Regions from separate parts of the Staphylococcus sp. 11262D007BW genome, predicted to be linked through region 1. Evidence: riboswitches for the same ligand, from Rfam matches in the RefSeq annotation. Region 1 holds a riboswitch; each other region holds the start of a gene.

The links. Region 1 has a riboswitch for thiamine pyrophosphate ahead of tenA (thiaminase II). Riboswitches for the same ligand answer to the same signal wherever they lie in the genome.
Region 2: it holds a riboswitch for thiamine pyrophosphate, as region 1 does, so the genes downstream of both, ACEE93_RS02710 (ECF transporter S component) here and tenA (thiaminase II) in region 1, are expected to answer to the same signal.
Region 3: it holds a riboswitch for thiamine pyrophosphate, as region 1 does, so the genes downstream of both, thiO (glycine oxidase ThiO) here and tenA (thiaminase II) in region 1, are expected to answer to the same signal.
Region 4: it holds a riboswitch for thiamine pyrophosphate, as region 1 does, so the genes downstream of both, thiC (phosphomethylpyrimidine synthase ThiC) here and tenA (thiaminase II) in region 1, are expected to answer to the same signal.

What each region holds. Positions count from the first base shown of each region.
Region 1 covers NZ_JBPWPJ010000001.1:1,400,849-1,406,385, reverse strand. The annotation lists gene murA (UDP-N-acetylglucosamine 1-carboxyvinyltransferase) at 1-67, shown strand, start outside; gene ACEE93_RS06995 (hypothetical protein) at 60-254, shown strand; gene fabZ (3-hydroxyacyl-ACP dehydratase FabZ) at 254-697, shown strand; gene ACEE93_RS06985 (YwpF-like family protein) at 769-1,203, opposite strand; gene ACEE93_RS06980 (single-stranded DNA-binding protein) at 1,384-1,731, shown strand; TPP riboswitch at 2,141-2,245, shown strand; gene tenA (thiaminase II) at 2,316-3,011, shown strand; gene thiD (bifunctional hydroxymethylpyrimidine kinase/phosphomethylpyrimidine kinase) at 2,998-3,804, shown strand; gene thiM (hydroxyethylthiazole kinase) at 3,806-4,594, shown strand; gene thiE (thiamine phosphate synthase) at 4,600-5,241, shown strand; gene yidC (membrane protein insertase YidC) at 5,325-5,537, shown strand, end outside.
Region 2 covers NZ_JBPWPJ010000001.1:546,848-552,384, reverse strand. The annotation lists gene ACEE93_RS02725 (class I SAM-dependent rRNA methyltransferase) at 1-367, opposite strand, end outside; gene auxA (lipoteichoic acid stability factor AuxA) at 475-1,800, opposite strand; gene graF (glycopeptide resistance-associated protein GraF) at 2,065-2,196, shown strand; TPP riboswitch at 2,423-2,524, shown strand; gene ACEE93_RS02710 (ECF transporter S component) at 2,706-3,281, shown strand; gene ACEE93_RS02705 (ABC transporter ATP-binding protein) at 3,294-4,700, shown strand; gene ACEE93_RS02700 (energy-coupling factor transporter transmembrane component T family protein) at 4,693-5,487, shown strand.
Region 3 covers NZ_JBPWPJ010000001.1:2,169,844-2,175,380, reverse strand. The annotation lists partial or broken gene pbuX (xanthine permease PbuX) at 1-183, opposite strand, end outside; gene xpt (xanthine phosphoribosyltransferase) at 183-764, opposite strand; purine riboswitch at 1,092-1,194, opposite strand; gene ACEE93_RS10570 (general stress protein) at 1,363-1,764, shown strand; gene ACEE93_RS10565 (hypothetical protein) at 1,959-2,633, shown strand; gene ACEE93_RS10560 (DNA-binding protein) at 2,743-3,342, shown strand; TPP riboswitch at 3,373-3,474, shown strand; gene thiO (glycine oxidase ThiO) at 3,549-4,655, shown strand; gene ACEE93_RS10550 (L-cystine transporter) at 4,728-5,537, shown strand, end outside.
Region 4 covers NZ_JBPWPJ010000001.1:1,855,270-1,860,806, forward strand. The annotation lists gene ACEE93_RS09140 (DUF418 domain-containing protein) at 1-458, opposite strand, end outside; gene thiC (phosphomethylpyrimidine synthase ThiC) at 597-2,333, opposite strand; TPP riboswitch at 2,550-2,652, opposite strand; gene cls (cardiolipin synthase) at 2,709-4,196, opposite strand; gene ACEE93_RS09155 (nucleoside hydrolase) at 4,326-5,264, shown strand.

The DNA.
Region 1 (5,537 bases):
TGGATATGTGAACTTCCATGAAAAATTAAAATCATTAGGTGCTGATATTGAAAGAATTAATGACTAATCAAAATAAACGATTACAACGTTTATTTGAGTTGGTTTCTTTTCGAGTCATTTTATTTTTAGGTATCTGCTTTATCATGTTATTTATCGGTGTTATGTTCGGTTTATTATTAAATCATGATAATATATGGAATGTATTTAGTTATACATTCTGGCAACATATTGTTAAAGCAATAGGAGGCAAATAATGGAAACAGTTTTTAATTATAACGAAATAAAAAATATTATACCGCATCGTCAACCTTTTTTATTAATTGATAAGGTCGTTGAATATGAACCTGGTCAACGTTGTGTAGGTATTAAACAAGTATCGGGTAATGAACCATTTTTCCAAGGTCATTTTCCAGAATACGCGGTAATGCCAGGTGTGTTGATTACTGAAGCACTTGCTCAAACAGGCGCAGTAGCGATGTTAAATAGCGAAGAAAATAAAGGTAAATTAGCATTGTTTGCAGGTATTGATAAGTGTCGTTTCAAAAGACAAGTCGTTCCTGGAGACACTTTACAATTAGAGGTAGAAATCACTAAAATTAAAGGGCCTATCGGCAAAGGCACAGCTAAAGCGACTGTTGACGGCCAAGTTGCTTGTACGTGCGAATTAACATTTGCATTACAAGATCCGAACGCATAAATGATAAAAAAACAACACTAAGTTCAGATACATCATGTCTGATTTAGTGTTGTTTTTATTTATGTTAATCATTAATCTCTTTCATCTTTTAGTCTAGGTTTAGATTGCATCATTCGATTGAACGTTGTAATTAAAGCTTCTCCTTCTAATCCCTCATTAACTAATTGCTCAAGTAAGCTTTCAGCATAAACTTGTCGTAATGTATAGATATGACATTCAAACACTACAGATATCGTGGTATTTAATTGCGTAATTTGTTTGATTGTCGCATCAAATAAAGCAGGGTCGTTAGAAGGTCGTGTAATGACGACACGTATGTCAAGCATGGTTTCATTATCTAAATACATTTCCATCTGTTCTTTATGTATGTCAGAGATGACAATTTCTAAAAGCCATCCAGTTCCACTATTTTCTTTATTGATAATAACACCATCATATAGTTCATATTCTGTCACACTTCGATCATCAGAAACAATTTGAAAACGTACGGCCTTAAAAGTCTTCATAACATTATCACCTCAAATTTTTAAAAGTTTACGAAAATTCAACTTCTCACACTATTATAGCGTAGTTTTTAATAAAATTCTTGTTATGCTTAATTTTTTGCAAAGTTTTTATTGTAAAACATGCATTTTTGAACTTTGCCAAAATAATTATCTCTAGTATATGATAATGCTACCAAGGAGGTGAACACTATAAACCAATTTCAAGCTATTGGTAGAATAACAAAACCACCAAGGTTTTACCCAAAAGAAAATCGTGATTTTATTACTTTTACCATTTCAGTGGAACGTGATTATCGCAGTAAACTTAATAAACCAATATACGATTTTCTAAATTGTAAAGCTTTCGGAGCACTCGCAATTGAAATTAACCAAACGCTTTCAGAAGGTGATATTGTAGGTATCACAGGGCATATTCAAACTAGAAGGTTCGATTATAATGGTGAAAACCGTTATACTACTGAATTATTGGTGACAACAATTCAGCATTTATCTTTGCACGACGAGTTACCCTTGCTCAAGGCAAAGTAGGCATAAGTATTAAAAGATATAACTAGGCAATTAAAATTTTTTTCATATTTAACTCCTTTTATCTCTCAATATTATTTAAACAGTATAACCAGTCTATACTACTCCCAAATTTTGACGAAAATATAAGTATATAGAATATATCTCAGGAAATCAGCAATTAATATTTTTTTATAAAATGAAGTGATGGACATTTTATATGAAGACATTTGTGTATTGTACTCATATGACAATTTGAGCTTTACATTAATATAATCAATATTTTCATTATTCTCACATAGGTTATAGGCTAGTCCCTTAAATTTGCGCTTAAGAGACTGGTCTGTAGCCAATACATAAACTCAATAGTGCACAAATTGATATATTTGATATTTTGAAATCTATTTGATACATTAAAATCAAATTAATCAATAAAGACTACTAGGGGAGCCATTATTATGGCTGAGATGCATTAAATGTTAGACCCTTTGAACCTGATGTGGTACAAGCCATCGTAGGGAAGTAGCGTTATACATATTCTGAAAAGATATGTCATTAAGGCTACGTTCTAACAAGTAGTCTTTTTTTATATCAAAGGAGTAATGAATATGTGTTTTGTTAATCAACTTAAAAAAGAAGCGGAACCAATAATTACAAAAATTTATAATGATCCTTTTATTCAGTCTTTATTAAAAGGAGATATTTCAAAAGAAGCAATAAGTCATTATTTACAAGCAGATTCACGTTATTTAGATGAATTTGCAAAAATTTATGCATTATTAATTCCAAAAGTAGATACAAAAAAAGAAATACAATTTTTATGTGAACAAGTTCAATTTGCTGCTTCAGGAGAAGTAGAAGCACACCATATTTTAGCAGATTATGTAGGTAAACCATATGAAGAGATTATTGAAGAAGGAGAATGGTTTCCTACAGCTGACCACTATATTAAACATATGTATTATAATGCGTATGGCTTTGATAATGTTGCGTATACTATCGCTGCTATGGCACCATGTCCATACGTCTATCAACAAATTGGTAAACGTGCGTTAGAGAATGATGATATTGCGAAAGACAATCCTTTAAGAGCTTGGTTTGAATTTTATGCTACAGAAATGGATGACTTAATGAATCATATTGATGATTGGCTTAATCAGTATGCTGAACAAAGTGATCAAAAAGTACGAGAAGATTTTAAACGTAACTTCTTACAAAGTACCGTTCATGAACGTCATTTCTTTAATATGGCATATACGCAAGAAAGATGGGACTTTGGAGGTGCAGAAAATGAAAAAGCCTAATATTGCTTTATCAATTGCAGGTACAGATCCTAGTGGTGGCGCTGGTGCAATGGCTGATTTAAAATCATTCCATGCTTGTGGTGTATATGGTATGGCAGCGATCACAAGCATTGTCGCTCAAAACACTAAAGGTGTCCAACACATTCATAACCTTGATGTGGGTTGGTTGGAAGAACAACTTGATAGTGTATTTAATGATGAATTACCTCATGCCATGAAAACAGGTATGATTCCAACGACGGAAATGATGTCATTAATCGAAACGTATTTAAAGAAATATGATTTACCTTATGTCATCGATCCAGTGATGATTGCTAAAAGTGGTGATTCATTAATGGATCAAGGTGTTAGAGATCAACTCAAAACGACGTTATTACCGTATGCTGATGTTGCAACGCCTAATCTTCCAGAAGCAGAAGAAATTGTGCAATTTCAAATTGATAGCGTTGATAAGGTGCACAAAGCAGGACGATTTTTTATCGATGAAGTAGGCTCAAAAGGCGTTGTGATTAAAGGAGGGCATATGGAAGGAGATGCCGTCGACTACCTTTTTACTAAAGAGGGTCATTATACGTTTGAAAGTGAGCGCTTTGATACAAAACATACACATGGTACAGGCTGTACGTTTTCAGCTGTTATTACTGCTGAGTTAGCCAAAGGTCGCTCTATTTATGATGCCGTTGCAAAAGCTAAGTCTTTTATTTCTTTAGCGATTAAACATACCCCAGAAATAGGACAAGGTAGAGGTCCAGTTAATCATTTCGCATATCAACATATGAATGGATGGGATTAGAATGAATTATTTAACACAATTAAGAGAAAAGCAACCATTAGTCGTATGTTATACCAATGATGTTGTAAAAAATTTTACAGCTAATGGATTGTTAAGTGTGGGAGCAAGCCCTGCAATGAGTGAAGCACCAGAAGAGGCTGATGACTTTTTCAAAGTAACAAGCGCACTACTCATTAATATCGGTACGTTAACGGTTGATCGTGGGGAAGATATGATTAAAATTGCCCAAGCAGCTAATCGTGCCGATGTACCTGTCGTCTTTGACCCTGTGGCAGTCGGTGCTTCCCAATTTAGAAAGTCATTCTGTCAACGATTCCTTAAAGAAGTTGATGTATCAGTTATAAAAGGTAATGCATCCGAAATTTTAGCGTTAATTAATGAGGAAGCGACGATGAAAGGCACAGATAGTGCTTCAGATTTAAATGTAATAGATATTGCCAAAGAGGCACACGAATTATTGAATACTGCCATTGTGATATCAGGTGAAAAGGATATTATTGCTCAAGATGGTTCGGTTGTCGAGTTATCTAATGGTACACCATTACTAACTAAAATTACAGGAGCTGGGTGCTTACTAGGTGCAATTATCGCGAGCTTTTTATTAGGAGCGTTAAAACCATCACGTGACCAATTAGAAGAAGCGGTATCGTTCTACAACATTGCTGCAGAACGCGCAGAAATGATGGAAGGTGCTGATTTACCTGGTACGTTTTTAATCCAACTAATCAATGAATTAAACCAAATTACACCTGAGTCGTACCAACTCGAGGTTAAAAAGAGAGAAGTGTGAGCAAGATGCAATTTAAAAGATCTTATTTAAATGTATATTTTATTGCAGGTACCCAAGATGTTAAAAAAGGTGAGTTAACTGATATTTTAAAACAAGCATTAGAAGCTGGTATTACGATGTTTCAATTTCGTGAAAAAGGACCTTCAGCGTTAACAGGAGAGGCTAAAAAGCAGAAAGCGATTGAATTAAAAGCTTTATGTCATGAATATGATGTTCCTTTTATTGTGAATGATGACGTCATGCTTGCGATTGATATAGATGCTGATGGTGTTCACGTAGGTCAAGATGATGAAAAGGTCGCTAATTTTTATCAACAATTAAGTGATAAGATAATTGGATTAAGCGTGCGTGATTTTAAAGAATATGATCAATCTGATTTAACACATGTCGATTACATCGGAGTTGGACCAGTTTATGCGACACAATCCAAGGCTGATGCTAAACAACCTGGCGGTATTGAATTAATACGTCGTATGAGAGAATATGATAATACTATTCCAATTGTTGCGATTGGTGGTATTACTGAAGAAAATGTAGCACCATTAGTTAAGAATGGGGCAGATGGGATTGCGACAATTTCTTCTATAACTGCTAGCCAAAATATTGAAAAATCTGTGTCACGTTTTCTTGAAAACTTCAAATCATAAAAGAATTACTCGAATAATGTTTCCCCATTAAGATAATATATGATAAAATACACCTTATGTGAATAAATTATTGAGGTGGAAAAATGAAGAACAAAGCGCTATTAGCGACGCTCGTTGGTGTTGCATTATTATTAGCCGGTTGTGATTACAGTCAACCAGAAAATAGAACGGGTTTCTTTTATAATACGTTTGTTTCTCCAATGGATAGTTTAATTCATTGGCTAGGCGAAAACTTAAATAATAATTATGGTTGGGCCATCATTATTATTGTATTAGTTGTTCGTATTGTCTTATTG
Region 2 (5,537 bases), 850 kb from region 1:
GTAAATGTTCATTATAGTTATCAATCGTTAAGCCACCAATACCATCGCCTTCACCATTAAATAAACGGAACGCATTAGTCCCTTCGACTTGGTAGTAATATTGGCGTTCTTCAAGTGCACTCTCAAATAAACGTTCAAAAAACATCGTATCAATATCTTCATTTGTATCATACGTTAACACCCATCCGAGCCCTTTATGTTGTTGACCAACATAACACTTCGCAATATTCACGTTTGTCGCAGTTTGTAAAATAAATACATCGCCTTCATTGAGTGTGTCATACTGAAATAAATCCTCTTCTTCTACTAAAGGATATTGATTAAAATATTTGTCTTCTTTGCCTTTATTTAATATTGCTGTTTTCATTTGAATCAGCCTTTCTTCTATCTTTTATCCTCTTCTTGATTTTAATTTTAACATGTAAAAAACCTGAAGATAGGATGAATCTTCAGGTTTTATATAATATACCGAAATTATTGTTCTTTTTGTTCTGGTGCAGGTTGTTTGAGTTGAATTATAAACGCAATAATAGCTGGTATTAACATTAAAATAAGGATTGGTGTAATAAAAATAGATAATAGTAATCCGTTAAATAAAATCACGATGTATTCTGTTAGTAATTTGAAAAAGAGAATACTAATCATAAACAGTTGTAAATAATACCATTTTCCTTTAAGCATATACACCACTGACGTCACAATATACAGAATTGCTATGATAAGTAATAAAAATAAACTTACCCATTCATATACATATTGTGTTTGAGACAGTTGCCAATCACCAGACATAAATAAGTTATTGCGATTATTAAATTCTAATAAAATGAAGAATAAAATAATAATACCACATGCAAGTATAACGTAATTTTTCTTTAACCACTTAGGTCGATGTAAAAACGAAGGAATATCTTCTTCTTCTAAGTGAGCCCATCCGAACCATTTTTCTTTAATTTGGTCTTTTTTATTTCTTAATTTTTCAATATCTACGCTTCTACGTGTTTTTCTAGTAAAGCCCTGTGTAAGTTCCGTAGTTCTTTCTTGTAAATCCTTGATGTGATATTTTTTATGGTCAGAGAATTGATATTTTTTACTTCTTGAATATTCGTTTGCTTCCCCTGTCATCTCTTCTTGAGTCATCGGCAAGGCACGACGTAAAAATAAGAAATTCCAAATAGCCATTTGGCCTAAAAGCCATAAAATAATGAAAAACGTGTTAATACTTAACACATCAATCGCTGCGATTTCTTTAGCTTCAATACGTCCATATAAAGATAATTGCGTTAAAATATAACTTATGCCATAACTCATGATGATCCATAAATAATGTTGCTTTCTGTGATTTGGATTTAATTCATCTTTATAAGCAATGTATTCAATATGTATAAGGAATGGAATAATAAAGATAAATGCAACCCAACTATACACTTGAGACATAAAAATTAATGTTAACACAAAATAAATAATACCAACTAAAAGAAATAAGATTGAAATGTCGTAATCAAAACGTGTTGTATTCGTTAATGTTCGGCCAATGACAATCATAAGAATCCCAAATAACAAAATAATGATGCCACTCACTAATGGAATGTCACCAATATATTGGCTCATCACTCTAATAATTTCGTGAAAAAATGCCATGGTAAAATCCCAGGCATTATCAATATCAGGAATACTTCGTTTGCCATCGTTAAGCTGGTTAATGAGTGGTATATTAATAAAAATGATAATACTCAATAATATTGATAGTGCACCTATAATATAACTATATATCACTTCGGTGTATTTATTGAAAAATGACATGCACTCACCTCACAACTATTATAAACAATCCTAACAAATATGTCTGTACCTTTTTTTAATATCGGTCTAGAGTACGATTAAGTTACTCGACGTACTCAATATAAATGTTTAGATTTCTCATTTATCCTTTTATTAAATCTTTAAACGTCTATTTTGAACCTTTTGTGACACAACTTAGTTATTTAGAATAAAAGTGGTACATGTTTAGTCTTTAAATCTTTCGGGCATACTTAAAGTACAATAACCATAAAGGAGTGACGCACAATGGCTGAAAAAGATTTAAAACAAGCTGCTGAATCAGCTAAAGAAAAAGAACAAGAATTAAAAGATAAAAAAGAAGATGTTAAAGACGGTATCAACGAAACTAAAGATAACGTTCAAGATACGCTTGATTAATCAACTCATTTAAAGTTAATTAACGTTCATTATTAAATGATATGTATTTTAATTTCAACATCACTTTTGCCTTTTTAAAACGAAGGTTAAAAGTGATGTTTTTATATGTTCATTTTTAATGATATGGTCGTTTGAGACACATTTACGAAAGTGATGTCCTACCTATAAGCTCGGCGCCTCACCTTGACTTTTATACTGATAAGTTGTACATTATCTATAACAATTAAATTCGCACTAGGGGTGTGAAAGCTGAGATGAGGTATGATACCTCAAACCCTTCGAACCTGATCTAGATGATACTAGCGTAGGAAAGTGTAATCGTTTATGACTATAAACATATGCACTACGGTTACGTTTTTGTAACCGTTTTTTAAATGAGTGCATTTTATCTTTCACTACGCACATCTCTAGTTTGAGACATGTGCGTTTTTTTATTATTACCTTAAGGCTAGGACAAAGGTGAAAATTGAGGAACGGTATCCTAACCTTAAAGTGAAAGGAGCTTTATAATGAAAAAAGGATTAACATTATCCGATATATTAGTGACAGTACTGATTTCTGTCATATTTGCAGTCATTTACAATTTATGGTGGATTGTAAATAATACTGTACAACCCCTTGGTTTACATATCGATCAATTGATGTATGGTATGTGGTTTAGTGCCGCAGTTGTGGCTTACTTAATCATTCCTAAAATGGGCATTGCTTTAATTGCTGAATTTGCTGCCGGTGCGGGCGAAACTATTATGATGGGCCGCTTTGATATTCCAACAATTATTTATGCTTTATTACAAGGTTTAGCATGCGAAATCATCTTTGCGATTTTCCGTTATAAATCTCGTACATTAATGGTAGCGATCTTAGCAGGAATGGCTGCAGCAATCATTAGTTTACCAATTGATTGGTATTATGGTTATTTAAACGAAGTAGCGACTTGGAACTTAATTTTACTCATTATGTTCCGTATTATTAGTGGCGCTGTTTTAGCAGGGATATTTCCATATTATCTTGTTAAGGCATTGGATCAAACCGGCGTCACGAAGTTGTTCCGACCTGCTTCAAAAGATGATTATGACAGTTTATAAGGAGCATTTGCTGTGTTAAATGTTAAAAATTTACGCTTGAAATATCCAAGTGCAGATTACAAAATTTTCGATGGACTCGACATCGAAATTAAAGATAAAGAAAAAGTGCTTTTACTCGGACCTTCTGGCTCGGGTAAAAGTACTTTACTCAATGTTTTAAGCGGGATTGTACCTGATCTTATTGATTTACCTATGAAATATGACGAACTGCACATTGCTCACAATGCTGGTGTCATTTTTCAGGATCCCGACTCACAGTTTTGTATGCCACAAGTGAATGAAGAGTTAGCATTTATTCTTGAAAATCGTCAAATCCCTCAAAGTGATATGGATGCGATGATACATAAAGCGCTTGATACAGTACAACTAAATGTAAATCCAAAACAAAATATTAATCAACTCAGTGGCGGTATGAAACAAAAGTTAGCGATTGCTGGTACACTATTACAAAATACAGATACATTATTTTTAGATGAACCTACAGCGATGCTTGATGTTGAAGCGACTGAAAATCTTTGGGCATTGCTTAAAGATTTATGGAAAGATCAAACCGTGCTCATCGTTGAGCATAAAGTGGAACATATTTGGCAGTTTGTTGATCGCGTCATCTTAATGAACCATAAAGGGGAAATTGTTCAACAAGGTGAACCTGATTTTATCTTAAAACATTTTGAAGCGTTATTGAGCGAATATGGTGTGTGGCATCCAAATGCTTGGGATCAAGCACCACATGCACTCAGCGAACGGCCTACTACTTCAAAGTCATTTCATTTTAAGTTCCAGAATGGCGTTATACATCGGGGGAAAAATAAGCTTTATCAAGTGCCAGAATTAGTCATAGAACCTGGAGAATGGATTACTTTAACAGGTCAAAATGGTTCTGGTAAAACAACTTTATTTGAATCAATGATGCAACTCATTAAATATAAAGGCAACATGTATTATAACAATGACAAAATAAAACATCTCAAAGATGCAGCGCAACGGATGTTTTTGGTATATCAAAATCCAGAACTTCAGTTCATTCAGAACTCTGTATTTGATGAGATCTTTATTAATTATAGTAATACTGATAAATCCATAGCAAAAGAACGCACAAATGACATGCTAAAGTGGCTTGATTTAGAACATGTCCAACAGCAACACCCTTTCGAACTCTCAATGGGCCAAAAAAGACGTTTAAGTGTAGCTACTGCATTAAGTACTAATGCGGACATTATTTTACTTGATGAACCTACATTTGGTTTAGATAGTCATAATACGTTTAAACTCATTGAACTTTTTAAGGAACGAGTTCAACAAGGGCAAACCATTTTTATGATTTCACATGACCCTCATATAATTGAGCGGTATCCGACCCGTCGCCTAGAAATTATTGACGGTCAATTGTATGAACGTGAGGTGACGCAACGTGGTTGAAGCATGGAAACTGAAATATACATTTATGGATGACGTTAATATCATTACAAAGCTATTTCTTGGTATTGGACTATTCTTCTTTATTATATGGATTCATCAATTTGATTTTATGATTTATCTAGCTGCAATTATGCTCGTTTTTTTACTACTTGTAAGTGGTACAAAATGGAAAGTATTGCTTGTATTTTTAAGCTTTGCAATCTTCTTCGCCTTAACCTCTTCTTTATTTATGATATTTTATGGGGATGGCACGCACGTTTTATTTGAATTTGGTTTCATCAAAATAAGTAGCGAAAGCTTAGTAAGAGGATTGCACTTATCCTTGAGAACAATGATTATCAGCTTTTTTGGTTTATCCATTGCATTCACTTCTCAAGTCATTATGATATTTTACAGTTTGATGCAGCATTTGAAAGTTAAACCCAAAATTGCTTATGCATTTATGGCTGCTTTTCGAATGATTCCGTTAATGATTGAATCGGTTTTCCAACTAAGAAATGCACTTAAAATGCGTTATCAAATTATTGATCATCAACATTATTCGTGGTTTAAACGCTTAAAACACTTACTTATTCCATTGTTAAGTCAAAATATTAGAAAAGCACATCGCTTATCTGTCGCAATGGAGAAAAAGGGATTTCAAGATGGGCCTAGAACTTATTACTATCATGTGCCCTTCTCTTTTAAAGATATCATTTTAATTATACTAGTCGTACTTTTTGTAGTATGTGCGTTTTTATTAGCGAATTATCTTCCAATCACGAACATTATGGATGTTAGATCATAAACTACATGCGTTTTCATGATCTCGATGATGTGAAAAGGCATGATGATTTT
Region 3 (5,537 bases), 770 kb from region 1:
TATCCCGATGCCTTTATATACTTGTAAAAATGTCGCGACACCACACATAAAAATATCTGCAGTGACAAGGTAAGCTATTTGAGAGGGCGTAAAATTTAAACTCGTCCCAACAATGATGGGTACTAAAATAGCCCCCGCGTACATCGCTAATAAATGTTGTAAACTTAATAAAAACGACCTCATTATGATTGCTCCTCTACTAGAGTAACCTCATTGTTTGCAAGAGAAGCGACACGACAAAGTGATTGAACCTCTAGTCCCTCTTCTTCGATGCGTTCACGTCCAGGTTGAAAGCTCTTTTCAACAAGAATACCTACACCCACTGTTGTAGCACCTGCTTGTTCTACTAATCGGTGTAACCCTAGCGCTGCTTCTCCATTTGCTAAAAAGTCATCAATAATTAACACACGATCGTTTTCATTTAAAAAGGATTTCGAAACCATAATCGAACTCGTGACGTTTTTAGTAAATGAATGCACATCCGTTTGATAACTTTCATTTGTAAGTGTGCTCGGTTTCGCTTTTTTCGCAAATAAACATGGCACTTTAAAACGATGCGCGACCATAATCGCAGGCGCAATACCTGAAGCCTCTATAGTTAAAATTTTAGTAATACCTTTTGATTCAAAATAATGATGAAACGTTTGGCTCACATCATCCATTAACATTGGATCAATTTGATGATTTAAAAAGCCATCTACTTTTAAGATGGTTTCATCGATTACGACGCCATCTTCTAACACTTTCTCTCTTAGGCGATGCACAAGCGTACCTCCTCTATCTCTAATCACTCATTTTGATTTAATCTGAACTAAACTTAAAAAATAAAAAAAGAGCTAGACGATTGATCCATATTAAGCAAAAGCACATAAAACCTTATTAACATTGATAAGGTTACCATCGCACTTTTCCCTAACATGTCGACTTCAGTGGTTCCCCACCTCAGTACAAACTCATTCGTCCTAGCCCTTTTGAGCAATCATCATACAATTGTTGAATCGCAGTTATTCTTTTCATAATCTATGCTATATAGCACTTATTGAGATTGATCAATGACTTCAGCATAGTTGTTATTTAATATTAGCGTCATACAAGATGTATTCATTACTCATAGTCATATCGTTTAGGGCGACATGGTAGAAACTTCTAAAGCCATATTCTTCAGATTATATGAGTGTCTAAATTATTAACCGATAATAGCAAATTTGTCAGAAAAGCGCAATACGTCGTGTTAAATTGATTATTTTCAGAAATTTAAGTCTTGTCATCGGATTTCATTCCATTAATTTAATATACTCATCGTTTGAAATTAATGAAAAAGGGTATTTAATAAAAGAATATGCAATCAAGGGGGCGTTATCAATGACTAAATATGAAGTCACTCGTAGCGAAGATGAAGCAATCAAAACTGTAAAATCATTTTTAAATGGCGGCTATGATGAAAATGAAATCGTAGTCGTTAGCAAAGAAAAATTAGAAACTGATTATTTTAAAGACTCAGAGATTCAACATACATCAACTAAAGGAACATTTAGTGATAAATTTATGAGCTTTTTTATCGGTGAAGATGCTGAAGAAGCTGTCTTAACACGTTTTGATTTTAGCGAAGAAGAAAAAGAAGATTTAAAACAAGACATTCGTGACAAAAAAATTATCGTTATCGGTGATAAATACGACGTTCAAAACGGAGAGTTTTCTAATCACACACCTTCTAAAAATAAAGATAAGCACGCTCCAACAGAACACAAAGGTGACATCGAATAACGTAATCATCTCACCAAATATCATGCGCACTGAAGTACATCACACTTCAGTGCGCTTTTTTAGTAGATTGGAACACCATCAATCGATTATCCAGAACATAAGCGCTTTATGTCCTAGCCCCGTGCTATATCTATATAAATTGAATATGCTATACTGAACAACAAGCACAACCAACCACTAAAGGAGGGGATGTTATGGAGTTTGTTCAAATTAAATCAACTCAAGATCCTTGGTACAAACCTGCATTAGCCTTTTATCAAGGAAAGTTAGACCCACTAGTTACGGAAGATGAATCGGTTTTTGTTCAATCTTTAAAAACAGAAAAAACACAACATGACTATGTGTTTTTAGTAGGTATCGAAGAAGACAAAGTAGTAAGTTTTGCGACAGCACACTATGAAGCCACAACAAATGCAGGGTTTATCATTTATTTACTCGCACAACCTGGGGATCAATGTGAGCATTACTTAGCAGAAACACTTTCAGAAGTGAAAAAAGGGGTTAACCGTTTAGCCAACCAGTTACACGGTCGAGAAGTCAATTTCTTCATGTTCGAGTCAACTTTTGAATCGCCTAATGTAGACAATGATACAGCAAGCGATATTGCTTTTAGACGTCGTTTTTTAACACATCGTGGGTTTGAAAAACAAACAGAACTCAATTATATTCAACCTTCACTCGACCGCAACGGTAAACCTGTACCTTTAGATTTATACATCAAATCAAACATTCCATTAACTAAAGATATCTATGCTACGAGTATCAAATCATGCTATATCTTAAAATATGTATTTGCTAATCGTCTACCGCGTAAAATCATCTATCCACTACTTGTGAAGATGGACTTAAGCAAAGATATCAAGATCTAACCTCTTGAAATCAAGCTATAAAGCCGTTACAATTAAGTAAAGGTCAGACTTCCGGCACTCTGAATTCACTCTGCCGTGAGTCTAAAACACATGAAAGGAACGTACAATTATGCTAACAAAGGAGTTTGCTGTCAAAACAGGCTTAAGCGAAAAACAAGTTCGCAAAATTGTTCAGCATCTTGAAGAAAGAGGTTATCAATTACAAAAAACGGAATATCGTGGCCGTGAAGCAACTGATTTCCAAGACGAAGATGTCGAGTTATTCCAAGAAATTGCTGAACGTGTTGGACGTACAAATAGCTACGAATTAGCTTTTGAAGAGCTTGAAAAAGAAAAAGACTTTTTACACGTTATTGTTAAAGACGACCAACAACAATTACCGAGTGACCAACAAGTACCTCAATTGGTTAATGAATTACGTCATGAAATTAATCAAATGCGTGAAGAACGTCAAATGTTAGGTCAAATGGTCTCACAAGTTCATCAACAACAAGAAGAGTTAAAGGCATTACATAACAAACTTAATGACCAACTCGAAACAAGCAATCAATCTTTAGCAACATTAACAGAAGCGCAAAAACAACAAACAGAACAAATGCAACAAACACAACAAAGCATTGAATCTCAATCTAAACAACATCAAGCATTAGCACATACGATTGAACGTAACGAGAAAAAAGGCTTTTTACAACGTTTATTCGGCGGCTAATACGGAATTATGTACATTCATCTCAATTAAATATAATGCTAGGGGTGCTCGAGGTGAGCTGAGAAAGTCCAATCTTAACTCTTTGAACCTGAATTGGTTAGAACCAACGAAGGGAAGCAACTGAACTTTTAGTATCATTCAATAAACGACTCAATTTCAATCATACATTAACCTCCTGCACCCTAATCATGGCAGGAGGATTTTTTATGTTACAAACAGTTATTATCGGCGCAGGTGTCATGGGACTTTCTATCGCCAGAAACCTCAAAGCAACAAACCGTCATATTCACATTATCGACCGCTCTACCCCACGTATGAACGCATCTTATGCTGCAGGGGGTATGTTAGGTGCTCAAAATGAATTTTTCGAAGATACCCCTCTTTATAGACTTGCTATGAAAAGTCGCGCAATGATGCCTGAAGTGGCACATCAATTACAACACGAGTCAGGCATTGACATAGAGTATCAAAAATACGGTCTCATCAAAGTTGCGTCATGTGCAGAACATTTAACATCTTTACATCAACAACTAACCTTTTTAGAATCCCAAGATCACACGATTAAGGCTTTATCATCGTCTGAAATGGTACGACGCTTCCCAGAACTAGATGTATCACAAAGCGCAGCATTTAAGATACAAGATGACGGTCAAATCAATGCCAACCTCTATACACAAGCTTTAATTCAGTCTGTAGTGAACCAAATAAATACAACGTTACACACACATACTGAAGTGAACGCCATCCACAAAGATAAGGCGTCTTATCGTATTGAAACCACTCAGGGTACGTTTGAAGCTGACGAATTAATTATTGCTGCAGGGGCATGGAGTGGCGAGCTCCTCAAACAACTTCATATCCAACTACCCACACATCCGGTTAAAGGTGACGTCAAGTTAGTAGAATCTGACGACACACGCTTAAAAGAAACGGTCTTTAACGTGAATGGTTGCTATATCGTACCTAAAAAACCTAATCGTTTTCTTATTGGTGCAACTTCAGAAATAGACAATTGGAGTACGCACTCAAATGATGATAACTTAGCTTGGCTTGATCGTGAAAGTCATCACATGTTGCCATTTTTAAAACAAAGTCGCTTGCTCAAATCATGGACCGGTATTCGACCAATTACGCTAGATGAAACGCCTATTATGGGCGAAGTGGGACCTAACTTGTATGTATCGACAGGCCATTATCGCAATGGCATTCTTCTCTCCCCTATCGTCGGTATATTAATGGCACAATTAATCAATAATGAGCAAAATGCACGTCACATACTTGCTCCTTTTACACCCAATCCATTGAGTATTTAAAAAATAGTCTTGATTTTGTATACGCTTCCTATTATTCTTATAATATAAATCGGAATTAAAGGAAGCGTATCTATGTCTATACTACTTATTATTATTAATTTGGTCATTTTTATCGCAACGATTATCGGTCTTGCAATAATGGCTAAAAAACACGTTAAGTTCCCTAAAAGAGTGTTCCTCGCTCTAGGACTTGGGATTGTTTTAGGATTAATCTTACATCTTGCTTATGGAGCAGACAGTGAAATTACCAACCAAACAACAGAATGGATTAGCATCGTAGGCGATGGTTACATCTCATTACTACAAATGATCGTTATTCCATTAGTGTTTGTGTCAATTGTAGCTGCATTCACTAAAATTGAAATTGGTGAAAAGTTTGCCAAAGTAGGCAGCTTTATTTTTATGTTTTTAATTGGCACAGTAGCAGTTGCTGCTGTAGTGGGTATTGTGTATGCCCTTATTTTTGGTTTAGATGCATCAAGTATTGATTTAGGCCAAGCAGAAAATGCGCGTAGTACAGAGATTGCTAACACTGCAGAAGAAATGACAGCCACGACATTACCAGCGCAAATTCTTGAATTATTACCAGCCAACCCATTTTTAGATTTCACAGGCGCACGCGCTACATCGACAATCGCAGTCGTGATTTTCGCAGCGTTTATCGGCTTTGCGTATTTACGTGTTGCACGTAAACAACCTGATAATGGCCACTTATTAAAGCGCGGTATCGACGCTGTTTATTCACTTGTTATGTCTATCGTGACATTTGTATTGCGTCTAACACCGTATGGTATTTTAGCAATTATGATTAATACGATGGCAACAAGTGATTTCGGTGCCATTTGGACACTAGGTAAGTTCGTTTTAGCATCGTATGCAGCG
Region 4 (5,537 bases), 450 kb from region 1:
ATTACACCACTAAAAATAGCAAAAGCAAGTATAATCCAAAGACACCATTTAAAGAAAGCTGTACGAAACCCTATAAATATAATTAAAATAAACATGCCAATACTATATGTACTTAAAATGTCGCCTTCCCAAATATAGTTAGCATGAAGCGACCCAAGAATTAATAACCCTATGGCACGCAAGAATAACTTAAACCGTTTCGCTTTTACGTCTTTATTTTTCATGGATTGGTATAGCTTGTCGATTGAAAAGCCAAATAAAATACCAAAAATCGGCATAAAACTATGCACAATTAATACTTTAATGACCACCGCTAACCCTTCGGAAAATGGACCGATATTCATATATTCTAAATAATCTTGCCCTGTTAACCCATATTGAAATATCAATAAGTTAGCTAGAAAAATACCAAATAAAGAAAAACCCCTTAACGCATCTGCCGTATGTATTCGTTTCATTGTATTATGTATCCTTTGCTTAGATTTTATATCACTTATTATAAATAAAATACAGAGTCACTACAATATACATTTTATAATTAATAAAAAGATTAGGATGTTAGATCATTCCCAACATCCCAATCTTTTCGCATTGTATTAATGATAAATTTTACTACCTTGTTCTTTAAACGTTTCAGCCATTTCTTGCATACCTTTAAGCTGTTCTTGGTGCTTACCACGTATATCATGAGAAATACGCATTGAACAGAATTTTGGTCCGCACATACTACAGAAATGAGCTACTTTAGCCGATTCTGCTGGTAACGTTTCGTCATGGAAAGCACGTGCTTTGTCTGGATCAAGGGATAAATTAAATTGATCTATCCAACGAAATTCAAAACGTGCTTTACTGATAGCATCATCACGTTCTGTCGCTCCAGGTAAACCTTTTGCTAGGTCAGCCGCATGCGCAGCAATTTTATAAGTCACGACGCCTTCACGTACGTCTTCTTTGTTTGGTAAACCAAGGTGCTCTTTAGGTGTAACGTAACACAACATCGCTGTACCATGGCTTGCGATTTGTGCCGCACCAATCGCAGATGTAATGTGATCATAAGCTGGTGCAATATCTGTTGTAAGTGGCCCTAACGTATAGAATGGCGCTTCTTTACAATAATAATCTGCAAGGTCTTGGTTTTCTTTAATTTTATGCATTGGAATATGACCTGGTCCTTCAATCATCACTTGTACATCATGTTGCCATGCGATATCTGTTAATTCTCCTAATGTTTTTAATTCCGCAAATTGGCTCTCATCATTCGCGTCATAAATTGAACCAGGGCGTAAACCATCTCCTAGTGAAATCGCAATATCGTATTGTTTTAAAATTTGGCAAATATCATCAAAATGTTCATATAAGAAGCTTTCTTCGTGATGCGCAAGACACCATTGTGCCATGATTGAACCACCACGAGAGACAATACCTGTTAATCGATCGACTGTCATCGGAATATAATGTAAACGCACCCCAGCATGAATTGTAAAATAATCCACACCTTGTTCAGCTTGCTCTATTAGCGTATCTCTAAAAATTTCCCATGTTAAATCTTCAGCCACACCGTCTACTTTTTCTAAAGCTTGATAAATGGGTACCGTTCCGACTGGCACAGGCGCATTACGAATGAGATATTCTCGTGTCGCATGGATATTTTTACCTGTTGATAAATCCATCATCGTATCTGCTCCCCAGTGCGTGGCCCACACCATTTTTTCAATTTCATTTTCAATAGAAGATGACACGGCTGAATTACCAATATTCGCATTGATTTTAACTTGGAAGTTCTTTCCGATAATCATCGGTTCTGATTCAGGGTGGTTAATGTTATTAGGGATAATCGCGCGACCTCTTGCCACTTCCTCACGTACAAATTCCGCTGACACATTTTCACGCGTCGCGATATACTTCATTTCTTTAGTGATCATGCCTTGTTTCGCATAATGCATTTGAGTTACGTTCTTACCTTCTTGGGCACGTCTTGGTTCATAATCAAATGGATGCGTCACAAGATTGCGATGATCTTCTGATTTAAAGCCGTTATCGATAGACTGAATGCGACGGCCTTCGTAACGTTCCGTATCATGACGATCATCAATCCATTGCGTACGAATTTGTGGCAGTCCTCGAGTGACGTCCACTTCATACGTTTCATCATGATAAGGACCGGCTGTATCATAGACAACTACTGGCTCATTATGCGTTGTACCTTGTTCTGTCACAGTGTCCGATAATTCAATTTCGCGAAATGGTACGCGAATATCCTCATCAGCACCTTGCTTATAAATACGTCGACTGGCTGGAAAATTCTTTTTTAATTCAATTTGTTCTTGTTTCATAATTGGCCTCCTTAGTGTGCTAAGAGACCTATGTAGCTGAACGAAAAAAATCGGGACACAAGTCATTGAGATTAAAGCGTTCAAACGCTCTCTCAGACTGACTGTCGTCCCGATCCGATACCTACACGAACATATCTATTTGAATGACACACTGTACTTGTCATGGAAAATGGCATACGCCACACACACTCCAATATACAGTGTTTCACATTTTGTATTCGTTCATCTTTGCTTCCCTACGCTAGTATTATCTAGATCAGGTACAAAGGGTTGAGGTCCAAACCTCTTTCAGCTTACACAAGCACCCCTAGCAGTCTTATATTTAAATGTTACAAATTACATTCTAGCATTAAAGTCTGTTTATGACAAACTGACTTATAAAATTGGTGACACAAGTTTAGCAATAGATTGTTTAAATTTAACCCATTTTGAGCGATTTTCGTAACGTTCGGGTGTTAAACGATCGGATACTTTAAGATCTTCGTTAAAGGCTTTAATTAAATATTGCGCAATATCTTCGTTGTAAATAATACCGTTGATTTCAAAGTTTAATCTGAAACTACGCGCATCCATATTAGCAGAACCTACAGAAGCCACTTCTCCATCAATGACCATCATTTTAGAGTGAATAAAGCCATTTGCGTAAGTATATACATTAACACCATCATACATTAATTGTGCGACCACGGTTAATGTGGCCCAATGTACAAATGGTTTATCTGGTTTATTCGGCACAATAACATGCACATCAACACCCGATTGTGCCGCAATACGTAACGCATTAATAAAGCCAATATCTGGCACGAAATAAGGCGTATGAATGTAGATTGAGTCTTTCGCATTCATAATCATTTTGAGGTAAGCAAACTCAAGTTGTGGCCAAGTACGGTTTGGACCACTTAAACCGATTTGCATAGCTACATTGCCATCTTTACGCGCATTGTCTGGGAAATAACGTTTATCATATTCTAAAGCATCATCTTTTGAAACTTGGGCGTTCCAATCATGGATAAAGCTTAATTGCAGCGCATCCACGCCATCACCTTGAATACGTAAGTGCGTATCTCGCCAGTAACCTAATTTTTCATCAAGTCCTAAGTATTCATCACCAATATTAAAGCCACCCACGTAGCCTAAATCACCATCGATCACTAACGTCTTGCGGTGGTTTCGGTTGTTGACCCTAAAGTTGATAAATGGAATGATTTTCGCATGGAAAAATGGTTCAGCTTTTGCCCCTGCATTGAGTAATCCTTTAAGTCTTGACTTACGCAATTGTTTAGAGCCCACTGCATCATAAAGTAACTTCACTTCTAAACCTTCTCGGGCTTTCTCTTCTAAAATATTTAAAATTTCTGTCCCAAGCCCATCCATATTTAAAATATAGTATTCTATATGAATGTATTTCTTTGCATTACGTAAATCTTCTTTCATTTGATCAAATAAGCGATGTCCGTCTGTAAAAACCTTCACATGGTTATTTTCACTTAAAAAGTTATTCTCTCTGACTAACAATGATTGAACTAAATCAGAATGTTTTTTCACGACATCATTATTCGAGGTGAAATTGTTGTTTTCAAAACTTTCTTTTTGCGACTTCACACGCTCTTTCGCATCATCAATTTCTTTACCACTGACTTCTTGTTGTTTGAGTCGTACAGCACGTCCAAAGAATAAATAGAAGAAGAAACCAAACACAGGCATTATAAATAATAGCAATAGCCATGCCCATGTTGATGTCGCCTCTCGACGGTCTCTTTCCATAAATATAATAATCAATGCTAAAATCACATTAATGACAAAAAAACCGCCTAAAATAATCCGATAAGTTGTAGCGACATTAGGATCAAAAATAAGTTGCATGTCAGTACCTCCTTTTAAATTGGTTCATTTTTAACTTAATATTCACCCTAGCATTTTACATGAATTCTACCCTTTTTTCATTGTTTTCAATTATAATAAAAATAGAATACAACAAAAGGAGAGAATAAAGTGAAACAAATTTATTTTAATCACGACGGTGGTGTCGATGATTTAATTTCCTTATTTTTATTACTACAAATGGATGATGTCAATCTGATTGGTGTCAGTACGATAGGTGCAGACTGTTATGTCGAACCTTCTGAGAGTGCCTCTCGTAAAATCATTAATCGTTTTTCAAGCTATCCGATAGATGTCGCTATTTCTAACGAACGCGGCAAAAATCCATTTCCTAAAGAATGGCGTATGCATGCCTTTTTTATGGATGCATTACCCATATTGAATGAGCGTGTATCGAGTCAATCAACATTGCTTAAAATCCCTGCTTATCAAGACATTATTACTAAACTTAATCAGGCTTCTTCACCAGTCACGCTATTATTTACTGGTCCACTAACAGATTTAGCTAAAGCACTTGAAGTTGATCCAACCATCACACAACATATTGAGCGACTCGTTTGGATGGGCGGTACCTTTTTAGAACGCGGTAATGTAGAAGAACCAGAACACGATGGCACCGCAGAATGGAATGCTTTTTGGGATCCTGACGCTGTTAAACGCGTTTTTGAGACAGACATTCAAATCGATATGGTCGCTTTAGAAAGTACCAATCAGGTTCCCCTCACACTAGCTATCCGTCAAATGTGGGCTGATGAGCGTCACTATGCAGGTGTGGACTTTTTAGGCGTAAGCTATGCAGCCGTGCCACCACTCAATCACTTTCAAACGAACTCAACTTATTTTCTATGGGATGTGTTAACGACAGCTTACGTTGGCCAGCCAGATTTAGTACGCAAAGAAACAGTTTACGCTTCAGTTATTACAGAAGGGCCAGGTCAAGGACGTACACATTTAGATGATGTTGATGGCCGTCCACTTAATGTGATTAATGATGTAAACCATGATGCATTTTTTGATTATATGACGGGCTTAGCTAAAAAAGTAAAATAGGTTGAAAAGTGCTAGATTTTTTCATTTCAATCAAATTAATGACTCATATTCAGTGAAATGACTGTTTTATAAACGGTTTCTACTTATTTTGATTTGAAAGGATACTACCTTTTTTACAACACCATTAGTAAACTACTGTCATCGTCTGTGAAACTTATGATGTTGGGAGGGAGCATGATTGTTCTCTTATGTAATCGATCAACTAGTCGGTCCGATTGTTGTCGGTTGTACGGTTGTATGGTTTAAGCACTGGATAGACCAGCAACCGTCCCG